Prosthecobacter debontii: one gene and its partner. The protein of the gene in region 1 binds, or shares a complex with, the protein of each later gene. Links are inferred from orthologs where the notes say so. Each region holds a gene or a part of one and is shown on either strand. Other genes may lie near its edges.

Region 1 (10,788 bases):
ACCTCCACCCAGGCGGAAATACATGGAGGGCTGTCGTTCCGTGCTCGCCCCCTTCCAACCACCGATGAAATGAGCGGGCGGCGCAGCACCGCTGATGAGCAGCACCCAGACATAGTCATCGCCGTATTGTTGGCCCCAGCGCAGATCATGAAGGGTGTTTTCCGGCGTAAAGCCCAACTCTCGCCACAGACGATAGGTCACAAGGCCATCCAGCCCAGCGCACTCGTCCACCTCATTGAAGTGCGGCAGGGCCTCTCCTTCAAACAAGATTCGTTTATCATCCGCACTGCGCACCGGGGGACGGTCAACGTTGTTGAGCATACCTTCCACCAGATCACTGGCCGGGGTGAGATCCTTCAATCCCTGCTGATATTGGATACCGATGGCATCACAGCCAAACTCATCCGCCAAACGAACTGCAGCGATGTACATTTTACATTGCAGGAGGATTTGCGGCTCCGTCAGCTCCATCGCATCATTTTGACCTAACTGCATTTGCAGTCCCTTTTTCTTCAACCAGGCATAGACTTCGGCGGCATCCCCATCGCTCACCGTCTGCATGGCTGCGAACAAAGTGGATTGGCTGAGGCGTTCTTTAAAGCAGCCCGCCGCGTGGAAGAGGTCATCAGGAATGATGGCATTGAACATGCCCATGCATCCTTCATCGAAGACCCCCAGAATGGCTTTGTTCTGGCGAAAACGGCGACCAAAATCACGGCCCACTTGCTCTTCATCCGCAGGCAGCTTGAGAAGCGACAACGGACGCACATGAGACTGATCATGCGTCACCGTGCCGGTGGTCAGCCATTCCTTGAGTCCATTTTTGAAAAACGTATCCGTGAAAGTTTCGCTCCAAAGCGTGGAGTAACGCACCCCCGCCTTGGTGAGGGAGGCGTTCAAGTTGAGCAATCCGACGAGGCCAGGCCATTGGCCGCTCCAGTTAGCGACGGTGAGGATCGGTCCCCGATGCGTGGTCAGCCCTGCTAAAACGTGATGGGAATACTGCCATACTGCCTCAGCCACAATCAGCGGCGCATCTGGATCGATGTTGCGGAAAACCTCAATTCCTTCACGCTGGCTGGCGATGAAACCGTGTTTTTTCTTGGCATCGTAGGGATGCGCACGTTTGATCTCATAACCTTCGGCCTTGAGCGCTTTAGCCAACGCATCCTCCATGGCTTTTTGGGCGGGCCAGCAGGTTTGGTTGGCAGAGAGGCGGAGGTCACCGCTGGCGACGAGCTGAATGAATCGGCGGGTTGGCATGGTTGGCTGAGCTTGTCTCAAAGCCAGTTCCAGAGGCAATTCCTCCCTGCTGCTCATTCTTGCCGGAGGATTGACGATTCTTGATTCATCCGTTTTCCTGACAACCTGCCAGCATTGAGTAAGTTGACGCTCTCTTCAGGGCGGGTGAGTATACTAGTCCATGCCTCACCGCCTGAAAGACACTGTGGTTTTGATCCACGGACTAGGACGGACACCGCGTAGCCTGATGCCGGTTCGGTTCTGGTTGTGGAAAGCTGGGTATCGTGTGGTCAGTGTGGGTTATCCCTCCCGTCGGATGTCGATCCAGAGTGCGGTGGAAAAACGTCTCCAGCCCGTCTTGGACCGACTCCAACTTCGTCCAGGAGAGCGGGTTCATTTCGTCACCCATTCCCTTGGCGGGATTCTTTTCCGCCAATGGGCCGTTTCCAGGGATCGTCGTTTCCCTCTGGGTCGGACGGTCATGCTCGGGCCACCGAATCAAGGCAGTGAGGTGCTGGAAAGGCTGGCTCACTATCGTTGGCCGCGCTGGCTGCTGGGTCCGGTCGTTGACGAACTCGGGGTGGATGAAAACAGCACGCCCCGCCAACTGGGTGTCGTGCCACCGGGCACAGGAGTGATCATGGGCAATAAACCCGTGATTCCGTTCTTCCGGGAAATCCTGGGACCCGAGTCTGACGGCATCGTAACGGTTTCAGGCGGGTGGGTAGAGGGACAGGCGGACTTTATGGTCACTCCCGCAGATCACACCTTCATGATGTGGCGACCCACAGTGCTCCGGGCGGTGGAACGCTTTCTCAAAGACGGCTGTTTTCTACCCCACAAGACGTGGGAACCGGACGACACCCTGCTCTCCGTCTCCTCTTAGCATCTATAGGAGAAAGCTTCTTAGATTATAAGGATGACGTCAGACCGTTCTTTGTGTATGAACTGAGCAGAATGTTTTGTCGCCAGATTCTTTCTCTCGCATTGCTGGCCCTAGTGAGTTGCGCCTCGCGGCCACCTGCTTATCGCGAACAGGGCTGGGCCTCCTACGTGGCTGATCACTACACTGGCCGCCCGACTTCCTCCGGTGAACTTTACCACCCGCAGGCTTACACTGCGGCCCACACCAGTCTGCCATTCGGCACCGTGGTCACGGTGAAAAACATCATGAATGGCCGGAAGGTCAACGTCACGATCAACGACCGCTTCCCTTATTACCCTGGGCGGATCATTAATCTCTCCAGCGTCGCCGCTCAGTACATCGGCATCCCTTACATGCAGATGGGACAGGTCGAAGTCACAGCGAAGACTGTGGCGGGCGGTGCCTATGGCACCCCCCATCAGGCAGCTCCGGCTTATGGAGGCGGCTATTCTCCTCAACCCACCTACCAGCCCCAGCCTGCTTATGGCGGCGGGTATACCCCTCAGCCGACTCAGAGTTATCCCAGCTACACCCCGCAGAACGGAGGCGGCTATCAAGTGCAACAGCCCGCAGCGGGGGCTCCCAATGCCCCTGCCTTCAATGGGGCCGGTGCCCCACCTCCCGGATTACGGACGTTCTAATCGGAGCCAGGTCTTCGCCTGACTGGCAAGTCCGCAGCTTGTGAAAACTTTCACAAACGGGTTGCCGGGGGGGTTGCCGGGGCGTATTTCTTGGGCGTTCCACCCTTTTTCCCACTCTAGCTATGGTCGTCCCTGCTGAAACTCACGCCGCTTACGATTCGAAAATCGAGGGCAACGTCGTCTTCACTAAGCTGGACGCGGCAATCAACTGGATGCGCAAAAATTCCCTCTGGCCGATGCCGATGGGTCTGGCCTGCTGCGCGATCGAAATGATGGCCGCCGCTTGCAGCCGGTATGACCTCTCCCGCTTCGGCGCTGAAGTGATGCGTTTCTCCCCTCGTCAGGCCGATGTCATGATCGTGGCTGGCACTGTGACCTACAAGATGGCTCTCGCCGTGAAGCGTATCTGGGACCAGATGCCCGAGCCCAAGTGGTGCATCGCCATGGGTGCCTGCGCCTCCAGCGGTGGCATGTATCGCAGCTATGCCGTGCTTCAGGGCATCGATAACCTCATCCCGGTGGACATCTATATCTCTGGCTGCCCTCCACGCCCTGAGGCACTGCTGGAAGGCCTGATGCGCCTTCAGCGCAAGATCGAAAACGAAGAATCCACCGCCGCACAGAAGCGCGAGTTCATCAACGAACTGGAATTGTCCTGATTCCTACCGCTACCGCCGTCTTCCCTTTTTCAGGTCTAGCCCCCCTTCCCTTTCTCATGAACGCCGCACAAATGGTTTCAGCTCTGAAAGACAAATTCGGTCCAGCCGTCCTCGGCACGGTCGAATTTCGTGGTGAGCACACCGTCCAGGTCACTTTGGAGAGTGCTAAAAAGCTGCTGAAATACTGCCGCGACGAGTTGAACTTCGACTATCTCGTAGATATCTCCAGCCTGGATCATATGGGTCAGGAGCCTCGCTTCGAGATGGTCTATGAGCTCTACGGCTACGGACATCTCCAACACCTGCGCGTGAAAGCCCAGATCCCGGATGGCGAAGAGGACAACGTGCCGACCGTGAGCGACATCTGGGCCACAGCCGATTGGCATGAGCGGGAGGTCTATGACATGATGGGCATCAAGTTCGCAGGTCACCCCGACCTGCGCCGTATCCTCATGTGGGAAGGCTACCCCTACTTCCCCCTGCGCAAGGAATTCCCTCTGGCCGGCAAGCCGAGCGATATGCCTGAGGTGGCTTTCACGGGCATCGCCCCGATGGCCGACGGGCCCTTCGTCACCAGCGCCGGAGCCGATGACACCATCGCCGCTGAGCCTCGGTCACGCCGAGCGATTGATTGATTTGGGGAAGCTTGAAGTCGTCATAGGCAAGCTTTGCTCCTAAACTGTGATCAGGTGAAAGGACTGCCGTAAAAAGCGACTCTTCACGAAGGGTTTCATCCCTTGCTGACGTATTAGTGCGCTCTCACTTATGCGCACTCTTGCGATCACGTCCCTCCTGGCTGCCCTGGCTCTATCCGCCAGTGCAGAAATCAAGCTGCCCGCCATCATTGGCGATAACATGGTGCTTCAGCAGAAGCAGGCCAATCCCCTCTGGGGCTGGGATACACCCGGCACGGATGTGACGGTGAAATTTGCTGGCCAGACCAAGACCGCCAAAGCCGGTGCGGATGGCAAGTGGACGGTGACGCTGGACCCCGTGCCTGCCAATGCCCAGCCTGCTACCATTTCCATCCAAGGCAGCAATGCCCGCGAGATCAAAAACGTGCTCGTGGGTGAAGTCTGGATCTGCTCGGGCCAATCCAACATGCAGTGGAATGTGGGCAGCACCTGGGACGCCGATCTGGAGATCGCCATGGCTAAGTTTCCCAACATCCGTCTGATCTCAGTCCCCCAAGTCGGCACCCAGGAGCCTCAAAAAGATTTCAAAGGCGAGTGGAAAGAGTGCTCCCCTGAGACCGTCGGCCCCTTCAGTGCCGTGGGTTACTTTTACGGTCGCACATTGCATAAGATGTTGGACGTGCCTGTGGGGCTAATCAACAACGCTTGGGGTGGCAGCGCTGCCGAGGCGTGGGTTCGGCGGGATGTGCTGGAGAAGGACGCCCGATTCAAAGGCCTGATGGATGGATGGGTTCAGCGCGAAAAGGACCTCGTCAGTGAGAAGGCCAAACAGGACTACGACAAAGCCATGGCGGCCTGGACCAACCAGAAAGACGAAGCCGCTAGAGCGAAGCAACCCTTCGCGACACGTGCTCCCCAGAGCCCACAACAAACCCTCAGCGGTAATGCCCGCCCCGCAAACATCTACAACGGTGTACTCCTCCCCACCATCGGTTACGGCATCAAAGGAGCCATCTGGTATCAAGGTGAATCCAACGCCGGCCGCGCCTATGAATACGGTTATCTTTTCCCGCTCATGATCCAACACTGGCGCACCGAATGGAAGCAGGGTGACTTCCCTTTCTACTGGGTGCAGTTGGCCGACTTCATGCCTGAAACGCCCACTCCTGTCGAGAGCCCCTGGGCTGAGCTTCGTGAAAGCCAGACTAAGACTCAATTCGCGATCAAGAATGGTGGTCAAGCCGTCATCATCGACCTCGGTGAAACCAATGACATCCACCCCCGCAACAAGCGCGATGTGGCTGAGCGCCTCGCCCGCTGGGCACTCGTGAAAGACTACGGTCTGAAGCTGCCCTATCGCAGCCCTGAATACCAATCCCTCGCCATCAACGGTAACAAAGCCATCGTCACCCTGGACACCTTCGGCTCCACTCTGCGCACCGTGGACGTGACCGAAGTGAAGGGCTTTGCCATCTGTGGTGAAGATCAGAAGTGGGTCTGGGCCACCGCCAAGATCATCGGCAAAGACACGGTCGAAGTCAGCGCACCAGAGGTGGCTAAACCTGTCGCCGTCCGCTATGCCTGGGCCAACAACCCCGTGTGCAATCTCTACACCACCGACGGTCTGCCTGTTACCCCTTTCCGCTCGGACGACTTCCCGATGTCCACCAAGCCAAAGCCGTAATCCCAAAGAGGCTCGAGAAATCAACACTCACCGACCCCTGCCCCATTTCGAATGTGGCAGGGGTTTTTTGTGATTGGAACCCAGAGCTGGGAGACACAAGCATCCTTCGCCGACATCAACGCGACTCGATATCGGAGTATCAACGCGAAAACACCACCTTGCCGCCCAACCAGGTTTTCAACACCTGAGTCTGCGGTAGATCATCAAGGGGGCAATCCAGCGGATCACGATCGACGAGGATCAAATCGGCGAGCTTGCCTTTCTCGATGGAGCCGGTGTCTTTTTCCAGCTTCAGCAGGTAGGCGTTGTTCGTGGTGTAAAGGCGAAGGGCTTCCTCACGCGTGATGGCGTTTTCTGCATGCACGGGCTCATTGAGTTTGCCAGCCTTACGCGTGATGGCGGTCCACATGCCCAGCCAGGGATTGTAAGGGTTCACACTGCGAAAAGAGCCGATCTTCTGCATGTGATCGCTGCCACCGCCAACGATGACTTTTTGATCAAAACACGCCCGGAGAGGTTGGAAGATCTTCATGCGCTCTTGCCCGAAATGGCCCGTCAAGGTGAGGCCATCCATGTGCAGCCAAATGGGCTGGAGATCGATGCACACCCCCAGCCGTGCGGCTTTGGCGATGGACTCGGGCTGCATGAAGTTGCAGTGGGTGATGGAGCTGCGCGCATCACGCACGGAGTGGGTCTTATTGACCTCCTCATAGGTATCCACCAGCAGCTTCACCGCCGCGTCTCCCACGGAGTGAGCGGTGAATTGCAAGCCTGATGCGGTGACCATCTCCACCAATTGCTTCAGCCGATCTGCGGAGATCTTCTGCACACCGCGATACTCCGGATCGCTGATGCCATAGGCTTCACTTATGCCCCAGGGCTCGGTCATGAAGGAACTGCCCGTGAGCATGCCTCCATCCAGATAAACCTTGGTGCCGATGATTTGTAGATCCGTGCTGGGTTGGGTCAAGGGACTGGCGACTACTTCTTCGATGGCCTTCTGGGTGGCGGGCCAGAGGCTCATCGCCGGGATGCTCATCGAGACACGCATGCGCACGCTGAGATCTCCGTTCTGATGCAGTTTCTCATACAGCGCCGTTTGCCCAAAGCTGCAATCCCGATCCGCAACGGTCGTCAGGCCAACACTGTTGTAATCCCGAAACAAGGCTTGCGTGCGCTCATAACGATCTGCCTCCGTGGGAGAACGGGTCACGGCCTTCGCCGCAATCTTGGGGCTGAAGCTGCGAAGCAAACCGGTGGGTTCACCCTTGGCGTCGCTCTCCACCCGGGCCGGGCTCTCTTTGGGCAGTTGGTAGTTCCGATCAATGCCTGCGAGCTTTAAAGCCAGACTATTGAGCATGGCATCAGGACCCGTGGAAAAGACCACAGGATTCTCAGGAGCCACCAAATCGAGTTCGGCTCGTGTCGGATAGCGCTTCTCTTCCAGTCGTGTGATGAAGACCTGCCGCAGGCTGATGAGATCCCCCGGTTTTGACGCTTTCACACGAGAGGTGAGGTAAGCCAGTACATCGGCAATGGTTTCCATCGTCGGGATTTCGTGATCGAACTCGATCATGGCAGCGGAGCCTGGATGCACATGAGAGTCCATAAGCCCAGGCATCAGCGTCTTTCCCTTTAGGTCCAACAACTCCGTTCTTTCGCCTTTCAGGCCCAGCACGCTGTCATTATCACCCACGGCGATGATACGGCCTCCTTCCACAGCGACGGCTTCGCTGAAGCTCAAGGCCTCATCCATCGTAACGATTCGACCGTGGTGAAGAATCAAATCGGGGGCCGCCAGAGCCGCTTCAGAAAGGAGACCGAGGGAGAGGCAAAGAGCCGTTGCTATGCGCATGCACTAACAACGCGAACCAGACGACACTTTTTATGCTCATAACTGAGCACTTGATCACCAGTCCAATCCCTTCGTAGTCTCTTGCCTCTCATGAAAAAGCACCTTCTGCTTCCTCTTTTCAGCCTCGCTTCGGTTTTAGCGGCTGAGCCCGCCCCTGACTTTCAGGGTGGCATTGAGCGTCTGGACCCGGCTATCGATCAACTCCTGGCCCCAGACGCCAAGATCGAGGTCCTGGCTTCTGGGTTCAATTGGTCCGAAGGTCCGGTTTGGAAAGACGGACAAATCCTGTTTTCGGATGTGCCGGAAAATACCGTATTCGGTTGGAAGGAGGGTGATAAGAACGCCTTCATCAGCCTGAGACCCAGCGGCAGCTTGGATGGCACGGGCCAAGGTTCCAATGGCCTAGCCCTGGATGCGCAGGGAAATCTCATTCTGACTCAACAAGGAGAACGCCGCATCGCTCGTCTCGAAAAAGATGGCAGCTTTACCACCTTGGCCGATCAGTATAACGGTAAGCGTTTCAATAGCCCCAACGATCTCGTCATTGCCAGGAGCGGTCAGATCTTCTTCACCGATCCTCCCTACGGCATGAAAAAAGGCGTGGAGCAGGACGCCCCTTATCATGGAATCTATCGTGTGGACACGGATGGCAAAGTCAGCCTGATCATCGACGACATACGCTGGCCCAACGGCATTGCCCTGAGCCCAGATGAAAAGATCCTCTACCTCGCGATCTCCGACAAAGAGGCAGCGCGGGTGATGGCTTATGACCTGCAAGCGGATGGCAGCGTCCAAAACGGTCGCGTGATCTTTAATGCCCAGGCGCTGAAATCTGCGGAGCGCAAAGGCAGTTGCGACGGCATGAAAGTGGATACGCAAGGGAACATCTGGACCACGGGCCCGGGCGGCGTCTTGATTCTCAGCCCTCAGGGCAAGCATATGGGCACCATTCTCACCGGCCAAAATACGGGCAACTGCGCCTGGGGTGGTCCCGAAAAAGACACGATGTACATCACGGCGGACATGTTCTTGCTAAGGGTGAAGACTCGAATCCAAGGATACTGACCCCCCTTTTTGCCCATACGAACCACCGTCACCATAGCGCTGCTGATCTTGACGGTGGTTTTTTCATGGAGCCGTGAGGTGCAATCCCACGGCCTGCTGTTTGAGCGTTGGCTGCGGGAGAGCTTCTTTGGTGGTTATCATCCCCAGGCTTACACCCAGAAGTGGGACATTCCCGCTGAGGCCAATTTGAATCACAGCAAGATCCCAGTAAACCCGAAGGCTGTGAAATACGGTTCCCCGATCGGCCTCGGGGATGCCATCCGGCCGTTCGAGATCGAAGAGCCGTTTCTTCTCACCGTCGGCTGTTGGCAGCAGGTGAATGAAAGCGAAAAACGCCGGGTGAATGCCCAAGTCGTCAGGATCGAGCCTTCACAAGGGCGCAAGCTCTGGGGCGACATCACCCTCGCTGATTTGGAGCGCTTGCTGACCGTGATCGAGAACAAGCTCCTGACTTAGGAAGAAGCGCGGAGACAGGTGCAGGCCCTCAAAGCTCAGCCGCCTTTCACGACCTCGATCATTGAGTTGAACCCAAAATCGACCGCAGCCAAAGACGCCTACATGCATCCTGCGTTTCACGGATTTCTTCGATCATCTTTTCCAGCGGCTGATCGCAGTCTGCAAGTCCAGCCCATGATTTTCGGTGTGTCTTTACCTCAATCGTTCGATTCAGCCCCGCGAGCTCAACCCTGATTCATTCAGCCATCAGTGTGGGATGAGGGGCGGGATCAACCCTGCCGCCCAGGAAATACTTTGGAGACACTTTTAGGCTCGATTGTGCTCAAGTGCCCCCAGATCTGTAAGCACCTGCATAGGCTTGGCGTAGCTCGCACCTGCCTGTGAAGTTTTCCCCCTACCTCTATGCGCTTTTGTTTGTGTCGGCTCATTCATCCGCAACGGCGGAGCTGTCGTTTGAGAAAGACGTCCGCCCGATTCTGAAGGCGCACTGCTTTCACTGTCACGGTGAAGACGGGCACGCCAAAGGTGACCTGGATGTGCGGTTGAAACACTTCCTCGAAAAAGGCGGGGAATCCGGTCCCTCCATCGTGCCGGGCAAGCCACACGAAAGCCTGCTGCTGGAAGTGGTGAAAAACGGTGAGATGCCCAAGGCTGACAAAAAGCTCAAGCCTGAAGAGATCACAGTCATCGAACAATGGATCACTCAGGGTGCCAAAACGTTGCGGCCTGAGCCGGAGAAAATCACGGGGCCTGTGATTACGGAAGAAGAACGCGCCTGGTGGTCGTTCCAGCCTATTCAGCGGCCCAAGGTGCCTGTCGTCAAAACGGCTCGTAATGCGGTGGATGCTTTCGTGCGTGAGACCTTAGCCAAAACCAAGCTATCCCCTTCCCCGGAAGCTGACCGTGCCACTCTCATCCGGCGGGCTTACTTCGATCTCATCGGACTACCGCCCACCGATGCTCAAGTGCAGGCCTTCGTGGCCGATGCACGTCCTGATGCCTACGAACGTCTGATTGATGATCTACTACGCTCTCCGCAATACGGTGAACGCTGGGGACGCCATTGGTTGGATGTGGTGGGTTATGCCGATAGCGAGGGCTACAATGACACGGATACACCCCGCGACACCGCCTGGCGTTATCGCGACTATGTCATCCGTGCCTTCAATGCTGATAAGCCGTTTGACCAATTCATCCGCGAGCAGCTCGCTGGGGACGAAATGATCCCCATGCCTCCCAAGGACCTGACCGCGGCACAGAAGGATTTGCTCACCGCCACGGGTTACCTGCGCATGGCACCGGATGGCACCGGTTCGCGCAACGATGATGCAGAACTGGCCAAGAACGTGGTGCTCACGGAAACGGTGAAAATCGTTTCAAGCTCATTGTTAGGCATGACCGTGGGCTGTGCCGAATGCCACGACCATCGTTACGATCCCATCCCGCAGGTGGATTTTTATAAGTTGCGTGCGCTTTTCGAGCCCGGCATGGATTGGAAGAAATGGCGGGCGCCGGCCTTGCGCGAAATCTCTCTGCTGACCGAGAAGGAAAAGGCTTACGCCGCTGAGCTGGAGAAAGAAGCCAAGGTTATCGAAGCCGAGCTTCAACCCAAATTGGATGAACTGC
Region 2 (10,959 bases), on another replicon or contig:
ATGCCCGCCCACCTCACCACCGATAAGTTCCCTGCCCTGCCTGATGAAGGCCTACTGGCTAGCTTCGACCGCACACGTGCACTCTCTCGCGAGAACATGGCTTTCCTCACCCAGGATCACCCCATCGTGCGCGGGGCACTGGATCTTTTGTTAGGCAGTGAAAACGGCAACAGCAGCTTCGGCCTTTGGCGCAATACTGGCAGCGAAGGTCTGATGTTGGAGACCCACTTCGTGGTCGAATGCATCGCCCCCGCCTCCCTGCATGTGGATCGCTTCCTGTCCTCCACACCGATCCGCATCGTTGTGGATCATAGCAGCAAGGATAGGCGAGATGACGCCGCCTTCATACAGGCCAAGATCGAAAAAGGCAGCCCCACACGCCTGCTCGAAAACGCCGGTATCAAGCGCAAGATCTTCCCCGCCATGATGAGCAAATCCAAAAAGCTCGCTGAAGCGGAAATGGACAAGCTGATCGCCGAAGCCACGGAAAAGATGAAGGCTCAACTCCAGGCCGAGAAAAATCGCCTGGAAGACCTGCGCCAAATCAACGACCACGTGCGCCCCGAGGAAATCACCGCCCTCGAAACCCAGATGACCGCCCTCGAAGAAGCCATCGGCTCCGCACGGGCACGCTTGGATGCCTTGAGACTGGTGCTACAGAGCACGTGATGAACGAAGCTGGGGAGCGAGTTTCTGACTGATCCCCTTCGAGTTCAAAACAAAGATATTGTATTCCTTCGCCAAGTTCAGCTACGGCTGGGTCAGTGAGTGCTATTCAATCAGTCCCCGAAGAACTCGCTAAATTCGAGAATCTACAAATTCAGCTCTCTGATATCAAGAGAGCTACCTCCATTCATACGGAGCTTATAGCACTGGCCGAATCGTTGGTTCGACGCTTCCCTCATGAGGCCGATGCTCATCATCTACTGGGTATCGCTTGGTATGAATACCCCTGTGCGTCTTCGTATCGGTCCTGGCGTTGCAAGAGTTCCTTAATGAAGGCCGTCCAGATCGAACCGGACCATCAATACGCTCTGCAATACCTTGCTTATCTAGCCTTCGATCAAGAGCGCTATGACGAAGCCCTGAAATTTCAACAGCAACTCAAACACGACTACTTCATCGAACGGGATCAAGAGTGGCGAGCATTGAAAAATGCCGAAACCTCTTTAGTTTGTAAGGTCCGAATCTGCTCAGATGAGCTTCCAGAGCAAGAATTCTCGGCTTTCTGCACATGGTATCTCGACGCTGAAAAACGAGAAAACTCCATCGACCCAAACGGTAGCTATGTGTGGCCTCAGGAACTCCGAGAACTAGCTGAGTGGTTGTTTGAAAACGGCACAGTCATCTCCGATGCGAAGCTTCAGAAGATTCTAAAATTTCTTCACCAAATCTCTTATCATAACACACTCCGCAACATGGAGCTCCGATCTTATACAGAGGCACTGCCTGATCTACATGGCTGAGGACTTTTAGCTCAGAACTTCATCACCCCACCACCGCCAACTGCTTCTCCACGGCCTCGGCCACTTGTTCAGGCGTCACTTTCGTCATGCACTCGTAGTGACCCAAAGGGCACTCGCGCTTGAAGCAGGGGCTGCAGGGAACGTGGTGACGGATGACGATGTGCTGTGAACCCAAAGGTCCAGTGAGCACAGGCTCCGTGGAGCCAAAGATGCTGACGGTTGGCACCCCCAAGGCAGCGGCGAGGTGCATAGTTCCTGTGTCATTGGTAACCAGCAGGTGGCAGGAACGCAGTTCCTGGATCAGCTCTGAAAGCTTGGTTTTACCCACCAAATTGGTGTGCGGTACGGAGCCCCCCACGAGCAGGGACAGTTCTTCACCCATTTTGGCCTCCCCTGGAGCGCCGTAAAAGGTCCACGCCGCATCGGCATGAAGGCTACTCACCTGCTGCATCACGGCCGCAAAGCGATCCATGGGCCAGCGTTTAGCCTGCCCGTATTCAGCACCGGCGCAGATGCCGATCTTCAATCCAGGCCCTGCCACCGGGCGTGCGGCCTGAGGCTCGCGTGATTCCAGCTTGGCCAGCTCCGGTTCCACATTCGCCCCGCAGCTCTTCGCAATGTGCAGGTAGCGCAGTGCATGGTGCATGGGAGGACCGGGTGCCTTTTTCGGCTCTTTGATGATCTGCGTGAGGAACCGAGAGCGAAGGGAGCCTTTGAACCCAACGAGACGTGGGATGCCTGCGAGCCAGAACTCCAGGGTGCTGCGGGTGGAATTGGTCAGCAGGATGGCAGCATCGAAGCGAATGCCCGTGGCTTTGATCCGGCGAGCCACGCTGAAGAGGCCCTCTTTGTTTTCCTTGCCGATGTAACGATCCACCTCGGGCTGGGACTCCCACAGCTCGCGCAGTTTTTCAGGGCCAAACACGGTCAGCTTGCAATCTGGGCGACCCGCTTTCATGGCACGCACAGCCGGGAAGGCCATGCAGGCATCACCTAACCAATTAGGCGACCGCACCAGCAGCTCAAAGGGCTGAAGTTTGGACTTATCGTAATCCGCCGGGAAGGCAATGCCGCGCTTATAATCATGCAGGAGGAAGCGCGGCTTTGGCAGCTTCCAGCGGTTATGCACCCAGAACCAGTTCTCGGGTTGGCGGCGCACCATCTGCTCCACGCTACGGTTCATCCAAACGGTGAGTCCATCCACAGTCTGTTTAACCTCGTGGGTGTCCACAGGCGCACTGCACACCATGCGCCAGCGGCCTGGACCATCATCATAAATGGCCATCGGCATCAGCACGCCATGGCTGCGCTGAGCCATCATGGCGGCGATAGGAGTGGTCGAGGCCAGACGATCAAAAAAGGGAGCCCATAGACCTTGATCCCCCGCATGCTGATCCACCAGCACACCGAGGCACCCCCCCTCCTTCATGTGTTTCATCGCCCCGGTGAAGCCATCCTGCCGATTGAAAAGCGTGTAACCCAGCTTACGCCGCCGCCGGATGAGCAAGTCATTGAGGAAGGGATTGCGTAACGGCTGATAAACCGTAGCCGGTTTGCGATCAAAAACGAAGAGGGTCGGCACCTGAGTAAGGATCTCCCAGCAGCTCAGATGGCAGACGAGGTAGAGGATGGGTTTCTTCTCCGCCATCGCCTTGCGGGTGTGCTCCATGCCTTCCACCTTCACCCGGGCCTCCACCTGGGCCTGCGTCATCATGGGCAGGCGGAAGCCGCACAGCACATTGGAAAACAGCGATTGGAAATGCTTTTTGGCCGTGTGGTGAATCCAGTGTTCATCCCTCTCACGACCGAAAGCGATGCGTAGGTTATGCTTCGCCAAACGACGGTATTTCCCGGCCACGTAAAAACCAATCGTGCCGACCACACGACCCACATACCAGACCAACTCCAGAGGCATCAGCCAGAGTGTGCCTTCGATGCAGCGAAAGAAGGCATACACCAGCCACTGGCTGATGCGTTCGAGTGTCTTGTTGCGATGTTTCTTTTTGGAGGCCTTGCCCATGCGCGCGTCCTCTTATGGCTCAGCGAGTTGCATTGCGCAACCATCGGAGGCGACACAGGGCGTGCGCGACAGTAATTTATGCCTCACGCCCAGTTCATCCACTCCTTGAGCACCTTGAGATCCCGCTGGTGAGCCTCACGGAATTCCTTGAGCACCGCAGGCGAGGTGGCATCCCCCTTCAGATACTCCAGGTGCAGGGAGATAGGACCGGCGAAATTGTTTTTCACCAGCATCTTAGCGAAGTCCGGGCTGACCTGCCCCTGACCGAGTGGGCAGTTTTCGCCTTTGCGGCCTTTCCACTGGAAGTCTTTGAAATAGACACCGCCCCAGTGGTCCTCGGTGAGTTTGGCGTTTGTCTGCCAAGAATAGCCGCCCTCAAGAGTCGCGTGGAAGATATCGAAGAGGAAGCCGAACTGCTTCGGATCATACTCCCGCATGATGGAATACATGTCCCAGATCGGTGCGGCCACATAGTCCTTGCCTGAGTGGTTCTGGAACAGGGGTTGGATGCCGATTTCAGAACTGAGCTGGACGAGATCTTTGATTTTCGGACGGAGATCCTGCAACTGCGGCCAGATGGGCTTGGTCAGGTCGTATTTGAAGTAGTTCATCCGGTAGCGCTTCACACCGAGAGCGGCTGCGGTGCGCAGGACTTTTTCCGTGTGTTGCTCGGCACTGACTTCATTGATACCGGAGGTCATGACGGTGAGCTCCAGCCCCTGTTTCTTCAGCGCTTCCACGTACTTAGGCAACTCCACCTCCACCGCTTCAGGCTCGATGTGACCCTTGGGTCGAATTGGCGACTCGACGCCGTCCACTCCCATCTCGACCGCGAGACTGGCGATATCTTCATACCCCAGTCCTTGCAGATGCTTGGTGAAGAAACACAGCTTATTGGTCCGCTGGCGCGAAGTGGCTGCGAAAGCTGGGCTGCCAGCAAAGGCGATGGAGCTACCCACAAGAGCAGCGTTTTTCAGGAAGGAACGGCGGTCAGGCATGGTGATGGGAGAAGAAACCGCGCAAGCGGAGGAATCTTGCAGGCTTTCCCTGCATACATTGACTCAAGAACGAGTTCACTCCTAGCTTCAGCCCCATATCCTAAAGTCTATTCACCCAAGCAGGCAAACATCGCAGGCTTCAACGTAATCCTGGCCAGCATCATGAGGCTTTTACCCCTGCATGATATCCATCGAACAGGAAACGGGCCCTCCCAGTCAATGTAACCTTTATTGATACTTCGCCAGCAGTTCACCAGCTTTGGCCGGATCGACTTTCTCAAAGAAGTCGTCCTCCACCATGCACACAGGGCCGAAGCCACAGCTGGCCAAACACTCTGCGAATTCGATGCTGTATTTCCCATCTTCACTCACCGCGATGGGGTGGTGGTGATCGGTATGGCTGCGATCAATTTTAGCCTCTTTGCAGAGGGAATCCATTAGCTCATAACTACCCGCCATAGCACAGGAAAGCGTGCGGCAGACACGGATATGATATTTACCTGGGGCACTCTGGCGGAAGCCTGGATAGAAGGTCACGACCTCCAGCACCTGGATAGGCTCCAACCCCAGCTTTGCGGCCACCCAGTTCACGATATCCTCGCTGATGTAGCGATAATGCTCCTGCATTAGATGAAGCAGAGGAAGCACGGCACTGCGCTTGGACACAGGGTAATGCGTAATCACCTCGTCCATCTTGCTTTCCAATTCTGCGGGGACTGCAAATGCCATCGTCGTCGTTCTAAAAAGTTCTGCTTCGTCTGCCGCCGGGCTTAGCGGTCACATTCACCCATCACAAAGTCCAAGCTACCCAGCACGGAAGGAATGTCGCTGAGCATATGTCCGGGCATCATTTTGGAGATGATGCTCAGGTTGATGAAGGAGGGGCTACGAATCTTCAAGCGATACGGCACGCCGCCGCCTTTGCTGTGGATGTAGAAGCCCAGCTCGCCTTTCGGGTTTTCCGCACCGAAATAAACTTCACCGGGAGGTGCGTCGATGCCCTGAGTGGCAATGATGAAATGGTGGATCAACTCCTCCATCTTCATGAGCACCCGTTCCTTGTTAGGAAGCAGCCCTTTGGCATCCGCCACATTGATGGGGCCACCAGGCAGGGTATCCATCACCTGACGCAGGATGCGCACGCTCTGGCGCATCTCTTCCATGCGAACCAGATAGCGATCATAGCAATCGCCCTTGGTGCCGATGGGGATATCGAATTCATACTTCTGATAATCCAGATACGGCTGGGTCTTGCGCAGGTCATGCTCCACACCGGAACCACGCAGGTTCGGGCCGGTCAGACCGTAAGAGATCGCATCTTCCTTGCTGATCACGCCCAAATCCTGAGTCCGGGCGATGAAGATGGCATTGCGAGTGAGCAGCTTATCGATCTCGTCGATCACTGGCTCCACCTCATTGAGGAACTTCCGCACCGCTTCCACAAAGCCATCTGGAAGGTCGCGAATCTGACCACCTACGCGGGTGTAGCTGGTGGTGAAACGAGCACCCGTAAGCTGCTCACAAAGGTTATAGATCTTTTCACGCTCCGTGAACGTGTAGAGGAAAACCGTCATGGCACCCACGTCCATGGCAAACACACCGACGCCGAGCAAGTGAGCCGAGATACGCGCCAGCTCACAGCAGATCACGCGAATGGCTCGGCCACGCTCAGGCACTTCCCAGCCCATCAGCTTCTCGACGGCGAGGGAGTAGGCCACGTTATTGGCCAGAGGAGCGAGATAGTCCAGACGGTCCGTGTAAGGCACGAACTGGTTGTAGTGCATGTTCTCGGCGATCTTTTCATCGCCACGATGCAGGTAACCGACGTCGGGTTCCGCTTTGGTGATGATCTCACCATCCAGCTCTAGGATCATGCGCAGCACGCCATGAGTGGCTGGGTGGGAGGGGCCCATATTCAGGACCAGCTTCTCGCCCACAATGTCATTGGTCGTCTCTTCAAGCCCGTCCAGGTGCATCGCAGCCTTCGCGGCGGTGTCCGGGGTCTCGTATTCACGGGTTACGGCAGGCATAATCAGGGTGGAAAGGACTATTCTCCGCCGCAGAAACAGCGGCAAGGCGAATTTGTGAAAAATTTCACAAGCTCAGATTCAAGAGCTCTAAAAGGTTAAGACCCACTCAAAAACACAAAAAGGCTGCCTGAACGAGCAGACAGCCTTTTTGAGGTTGGAAATCCAGACAACGAGCCCGGGAAAGAAATCAGGCTACGGGAGCCGAAGCAGCTTCAGGTGCCTTTGGCAATGTGAAGCGGAAACGGATCTTACCCCGCTTAGCGGCAGCACGGGCTTTGCGCTTGGTGCGCTCCTTTGGGTTCTCATGGGAGCGCAGACGGCGCATTTCCTCGAGGATACCTTCCATCTCGAGCTTGGTTTTCAGACGCTTGAGAGCGCGGTCAACTGGCTCACCTTTGCGGATTTGGACTTCGGGCATACTGATTCAGAGAAATGAGTTTGAAGAGGGGCGGCGATTGTAGAGGCTCCTGACCTTTCGTCAAATAGAAAGATGCCTTCTATCGCGCTTTTAAGCCTCAGCAGCCTCTGATTTGGAAGCAAGGCCATAATAACGCCGGCTGGGAAAACCAAAAATGAAGCCGCCAAAGATCCATATTTTAACGACTTGAACCACGAGTGCCGCTATGCCCACGCCCGGCCCAACTCGTTGGGCCAAGTCGGGTTCGGTCAAGAGGGGCAACAAACTTCCCACCATGAGAATTACCATAAAACAAGTCACGATGCGATGACTCCAGTGAGAGCGACCTCCGATCATCAAAACAAAGGCCGCCATGTAGCAGCCTAATGAAAGAGCCGTCGGACCATTCCACCCCATCGAATGCTGGCCGAATTCCTGCCAAAAAAACCACTGCCTTAACGACCAAGACAAGGCTCCTAGCACAAACACCATCAGCGCCAGCCACCACACCACAGGCCGTTTGGGTCGCGGGGATTGCAGACGACTCACATCACTCTTCGGAGGCTGATACGGATTCACCTCGTCGGAGTCAAAGTCAGACATAATGCAGTAAATGGATCGGCGAGGGTCGCTTGATTTCGCCAAGTTTCAAATCCAGAAAACGACCGACGTCACAGCAAGTCTGGTGCAGCCATCCAACCCATCTCGGTAGTGACGACGCCCCTTCCATAGGTCCTTGGCATGGAGACGGTGGGCGGATAGCCTTCTATCAAGAGCGTCATGTCGCTCTCTTCTCGTCGGTATCCGCTCCTTGAAAACGGACATAACCAAGCCGCTTTCGGAATCGCTGCATTTCGCGTCGCTTACGATAGGCCGGAGAAATGACCCCTCGCTTGTAGGTTTTGCGGATGATATCCCCATCAATTTAGGAGCGATCATGTGATATACGATCATTTTGATGGATAAAACAATTATAAAATCTTGAGTGAGTCTACTCAGACATCATCAAGCGAAGGACAATCACAGGATCGCTTAGGTACTGTCATTCACATTACCCCTCGCCTATCATGAAAACACTTCAAAATGACCCTCTCTCGGTCGATGGTAGCCCTTGCCTTCAAGGGCTTGTTCAGTCTTACACACTGAAATATTTGTTCGCTTTCTTATTAAGTTTAATCGCACTAGCGTCACCACCACCTGCACATGCAGATCCAACGCTTGATGATCTCGTCATCGTTGATGTGGGTCCAGATTCAGCCGAGGTGAAGGTCGAACTTCCGTCTCTCTTTATTGGCACGGTCAAACTGATCTACACCGATGAGGAAGGCACAACGAATGAAGTCGTTAAGCTCAACGTCAATGCACTCAACTTGGTCGACCTTACGCTGCCTATCCAAGTCACAGGCCTTGTCCCGGATACCGCCTACACTGTCCGCGCAGTGGCTACGGGCCTTTTGGGTACAGTCTACAATACCGCAGATGCGGTTCTTGAAACTCTGCCACTCGATGGCGACCCACTCCTCGACCTAGTGGCGGTGGAGGTAGGAACGGAGTCAGCAGAGTTGAACATTGAGTTACCAGAACTTTTTACGGGCACGGTGACTGTCGTTTACGAGGATGAAAACGGAAATGTGAACACGGAGGTGATCACCGACGTGGCCGGTCTAACCAGTCTGGACGTCAATCTGAATGATCTCCTTGCAGGCACCACTTATACTGTGCAGGCCTTAGTGGATGACCTCCTTGGGACGATCACTGAAACGGTAACTATCATTGTGGACACACTCCCACTACCAGCTACTGAAGCACCTGAGGCGGTCACCACCACGGCCACGAACATCACCACCACCAGTGCGACCTTGAACGGGACAGTCGATCCCAACCAGTCTTTAACCGTCTATTATTTCGAGTATGGCAAATCTACCGCCTACAGTAGCAGCACGCTCCCCGCTCCCCTCGTCGCGGGTGACAGCCCGGTGGCAGTTCCAGGTCCGATCAGTGGTCTGACGCCCAACACACTCTACCACTTCCGCATCGTCGCCACCAACAACGCTGGCACCAGCCGTGGCAGCGATGCCACTTTCACTACAGAGGCAGTGCCACCCAACACTCCTAACACAGCGCCTGTGGCATCGGATGACTTCATGTATCCCCAAGGAAACGCCACCTCCGTCGCAGTGCTGGACAACGACACCGATGCGGAGGGCGATCCCCTCACCATCTCAGAATTCACCCAGGGCACGAGCGGCACTGTGACGACGGGTCCCGACAACACGTTGGTTTACACGCCGGGACGTAATTATCGGGGGACAGATTCCTTCACCTATACCATCACAGATGGTGAGTTCAGTGATACAGCCACTGTTTACGTCCAGGACTACTACCAAGCCACCACCGGTATCTACAACGGTCTTGTCTCCAACACGACTCCGACGAATCGCAACACGGGTGTTCTTACATTGAAGGTCAACAAACGCAGCTCTTACACCGGCGTGCTTCAACTTGGCGGCCTGAGATATCGTTTTAAAGGTGCCTTTGACCCTTCCGGCAATTCGGTCGTTAATGTCAATCGATCCAAGCTTACGCCAGTCAACATCAGCCTCCATCTCAATCCTTTCCGTGGAGCAGTGGAAGGCACGATCCTGGTGGATAATTTCAGTTCGACTACTGTAGCGAAACGCTGCCCCTATAACATCAAGTCTAACCAGACTGCACACTACGGCCGCTACAATGCTGTGCTGAATCCCGCCGTCGGCCCCAATGTGCCGTTAGGCAACGGTTACATGGTCTTCAGTATAGGCAAGACCGGAGGGGTCCGCGTATCTGCCAGACTGAGTGACAATCGCCCATTTACCACCTCAGCTTATCTCGCGGCAGACGGCACCTTCCCTCTCTACAATGGCATCTATCCAGCCAATTTCAGCGAACGTGGCAGCTTGGGTGGCCTAGTCACCTTGGAAAATCCTGCCACGGCAGGCAACGGCAGCCTGACGGCCAGTAGCACTCTACGGTGGTACAAGCCCCCTCAGAGATCGGGCTTGTATGCTTCTGGTTTTACTGCCGACGTGGATCTAACAGGGTCTCGCTATGGAAAACCTGTCACTGGAACTCGTGTCTTCCAGGTGGACAATAGCAATGGTCAAGTGAAGGTGACTATCACAGATGGTAACCTGAGTTCCCCGATTTCTGCCACCTTCATCTGGGCCACGAACAATAAATTGGTCGCCACGGGTCCAAATCCGGGAAATGTGCAGATCAAGATATCACCAAGCACTGGGGCATTCTCAGGTAGGTTTGTAGACCCAGGTACTGGGCTAAAGAGGAGCTTTCGAGGGGTGATCACTCAGCGGCAAAAATATGGCAGCGCCCTATTCCAGGGCTTCACTCACACTGGCACTGTCACCCTTTCTGAAAGTGGCTTCGAACCTAACTGAATCTTCGACACTCCAACAATTCGTTAATTCCTGCATAAACCAAACGGCGCAGTCCTAGCGGGCTGCGCCGTTTTTTTGAATACTTTGCTGTGAACGTTAACGTCTTGAACAAACAATCGTTAACACGCCCATCTTACCCTTTCATCCCTTCCTGGCGGAGGAAGTTCTCCACCCAGGTGATGTCATACTGGCCGTTTTGAAAGTCACTGGTGGTCAGCACTTTGCTCTGGAGAGGGATCGTGGTCTTGATGCCCTCCACCACGAACTCACCCAAAGCACGGCGCATGCGACGAATCGCGATGTCTCGCGTAGCCCCCGTGACGATGAGCTTGGCGATCATCGAATCATAGTAAGGAGGCACTTCGTAACCGGAATAGACGTGCGTGTCTACGCGCACGCCACGACCACCGGAGGTATACCACAGATTGATGCGGCCTGGGCTGGGGGCAAAGTTACGGGACGGGTCTTCAGCATTGATACGGCACTCGATGGAGTGACCGCGTGCGGTTGCATTCAACACGTGTTCACTTAGAGGCAGGCCTGCAGCGATGCGGATCTGCTCCTTGATGAGGTCACAACCATAAACTTCTTCCGTGATCGGGTGCTCAACCTGG

What was found.
Region 2: the proteins of nuoB (region 1) and nuoD are in contact, whole or in part, in a cryo-EM structure (PDB 6KHJ), measured with the Thermosynechococcus vestitus proteins. The link is inferred for Prosthecobacter debontii from one-to-one orthologs. Residues at the interface, in WP_011056552.1 of Thermosynechococcus vestitus: Leu46, Met47, Tyr48, Thr50, Ala51, Cys52, Phe54, Ile55, Glu56, Ala58, Ala59, Ile61, Gly62, Ser63, Arg64, Phe65, Asn76, Pro78, Thr89, Thr91, Lys93, Met94, Ala97, Leu101, Met123, Phe124, Ser126, Asp127, Ser128, Tyr129; in WP_011057128.1 of Thermosynechococcus vestitus: Pro17, His18, His19, Pro20, Ser21, Met22, Val25, Arg27, Met29, Thr31, Ile38, Asp39, Cys40, Glu41, Pro42, Val43, Ile44, Gly45, Tyr46, Leu47, His48, Arg49, Gly50, Met51, Lys53, Ile54, Asn57, Arg58, Pro65, Tyr66.

Annotation. Positions count from the first base shown.
Region 1 is NZ_FUYE01000011.1:27,671-38,458, reverse strand. The notes cover bases 1,950-4,698. They hold nuoB (NADH-quinone oxidoreductase subunit NuoB), read left to right. Parts: upstream 1,950-2,930; coding sequence 2,931-3,467; downstream 3,468-4,698. Other genes in these bases: B5D61_RS16035 (sialate O-acetylesterase), read left to right, coding at 4,233-4,698; B5D61_RS16040 (NADH-quinone oxidoreductase subunit C), read left to right, coding at 3,524-4,102; B5D61_RS16050 (septal ring lytic transglycosylase RlpA family protein), read left to right, coding at 2,200-2,808; B5D61_RS16055 (alpha/beta fold hydrolase), read left to right, coding at 1,950-2,128. Outside these bases: B5D61_RS16060 (fucose isomerase), read right to left, coding at 1-1,263; more of B5D61_RS16055, read left to right, coding at 1,424-1,949; more of B5D61_RS16035, read left to right, coding at 4,699-5,786; B5D61_RS16030 (amidohydrolase), read right to left, coding at 5,926-7,641; B5D61_RS16025 (SMP-30/gluconolactonase/LRE family protein), read left to right, coding at 7,732-8,706; B5D61_RS16020 (hypothetical protein), read left to right, coding at 8,716-9,162; B5D61_RS16010 (PSD1 and planctomycete cytochrome C domain-containing protein), read left to right, coding at 9,543-10,788. UniProt on the Escherichia coli protein: NDH-1 shuttles electrons from NADH, via FMN and iron-sulfur (Fe-S) centers, to quinones in the respiratory chain. The immediate electron acceptor for the enzyme in this species is ubiquinone.
Region 2 is NZ_FUYE01000003.1:9,396-20,354, forward strand. Bases 4,385-7,304 are described here. They hold nuoD (NADH dehydrogenase (quinone) subunit D), read right to left. Parts: upstream 6,515-7,304; coding sequence 5,255-6,514; downstream 4,385-5,254. Other genes in these bases: B5D61_RS04845 (sugar phosphate isomerase/epimerase family protein), read right to left, coding at 4,385-4,484; B5D61_RS04850 (NADH-quinone oxidoreductase subunit NuoE family protein), read right to left, coding at 4,713-5,213; rpsU (30S ribosomal protein S21), read right to left, coding at 6,702-6,932; B5D61_RS04865 (hypothetical protein), read right to left, coding at 7,023-7,304. Also shown: RNA polymerase-associated protein RapA, read left to right, coding at 1-669; B5D61_RS04835 (hypothetical protein), read left to right, coding at 765-1,466; waaF (lipopolysaccharide heptosyltransferase II), read right to left, coding at 1,489-3,486; more of B5D61_RS04845, read right to left, coding at 3,570-4,384; more of B5D61_RS04865, read right to left, coding at 7,305-7,514; B5D61_RS04875 (Ig-like domain-containing protein), read left to right, coding at 7,979-10,345; accC (acetyl-CoA carboxylase biotin carboxylase subunit), read right to left, coding at 10,479-10,959.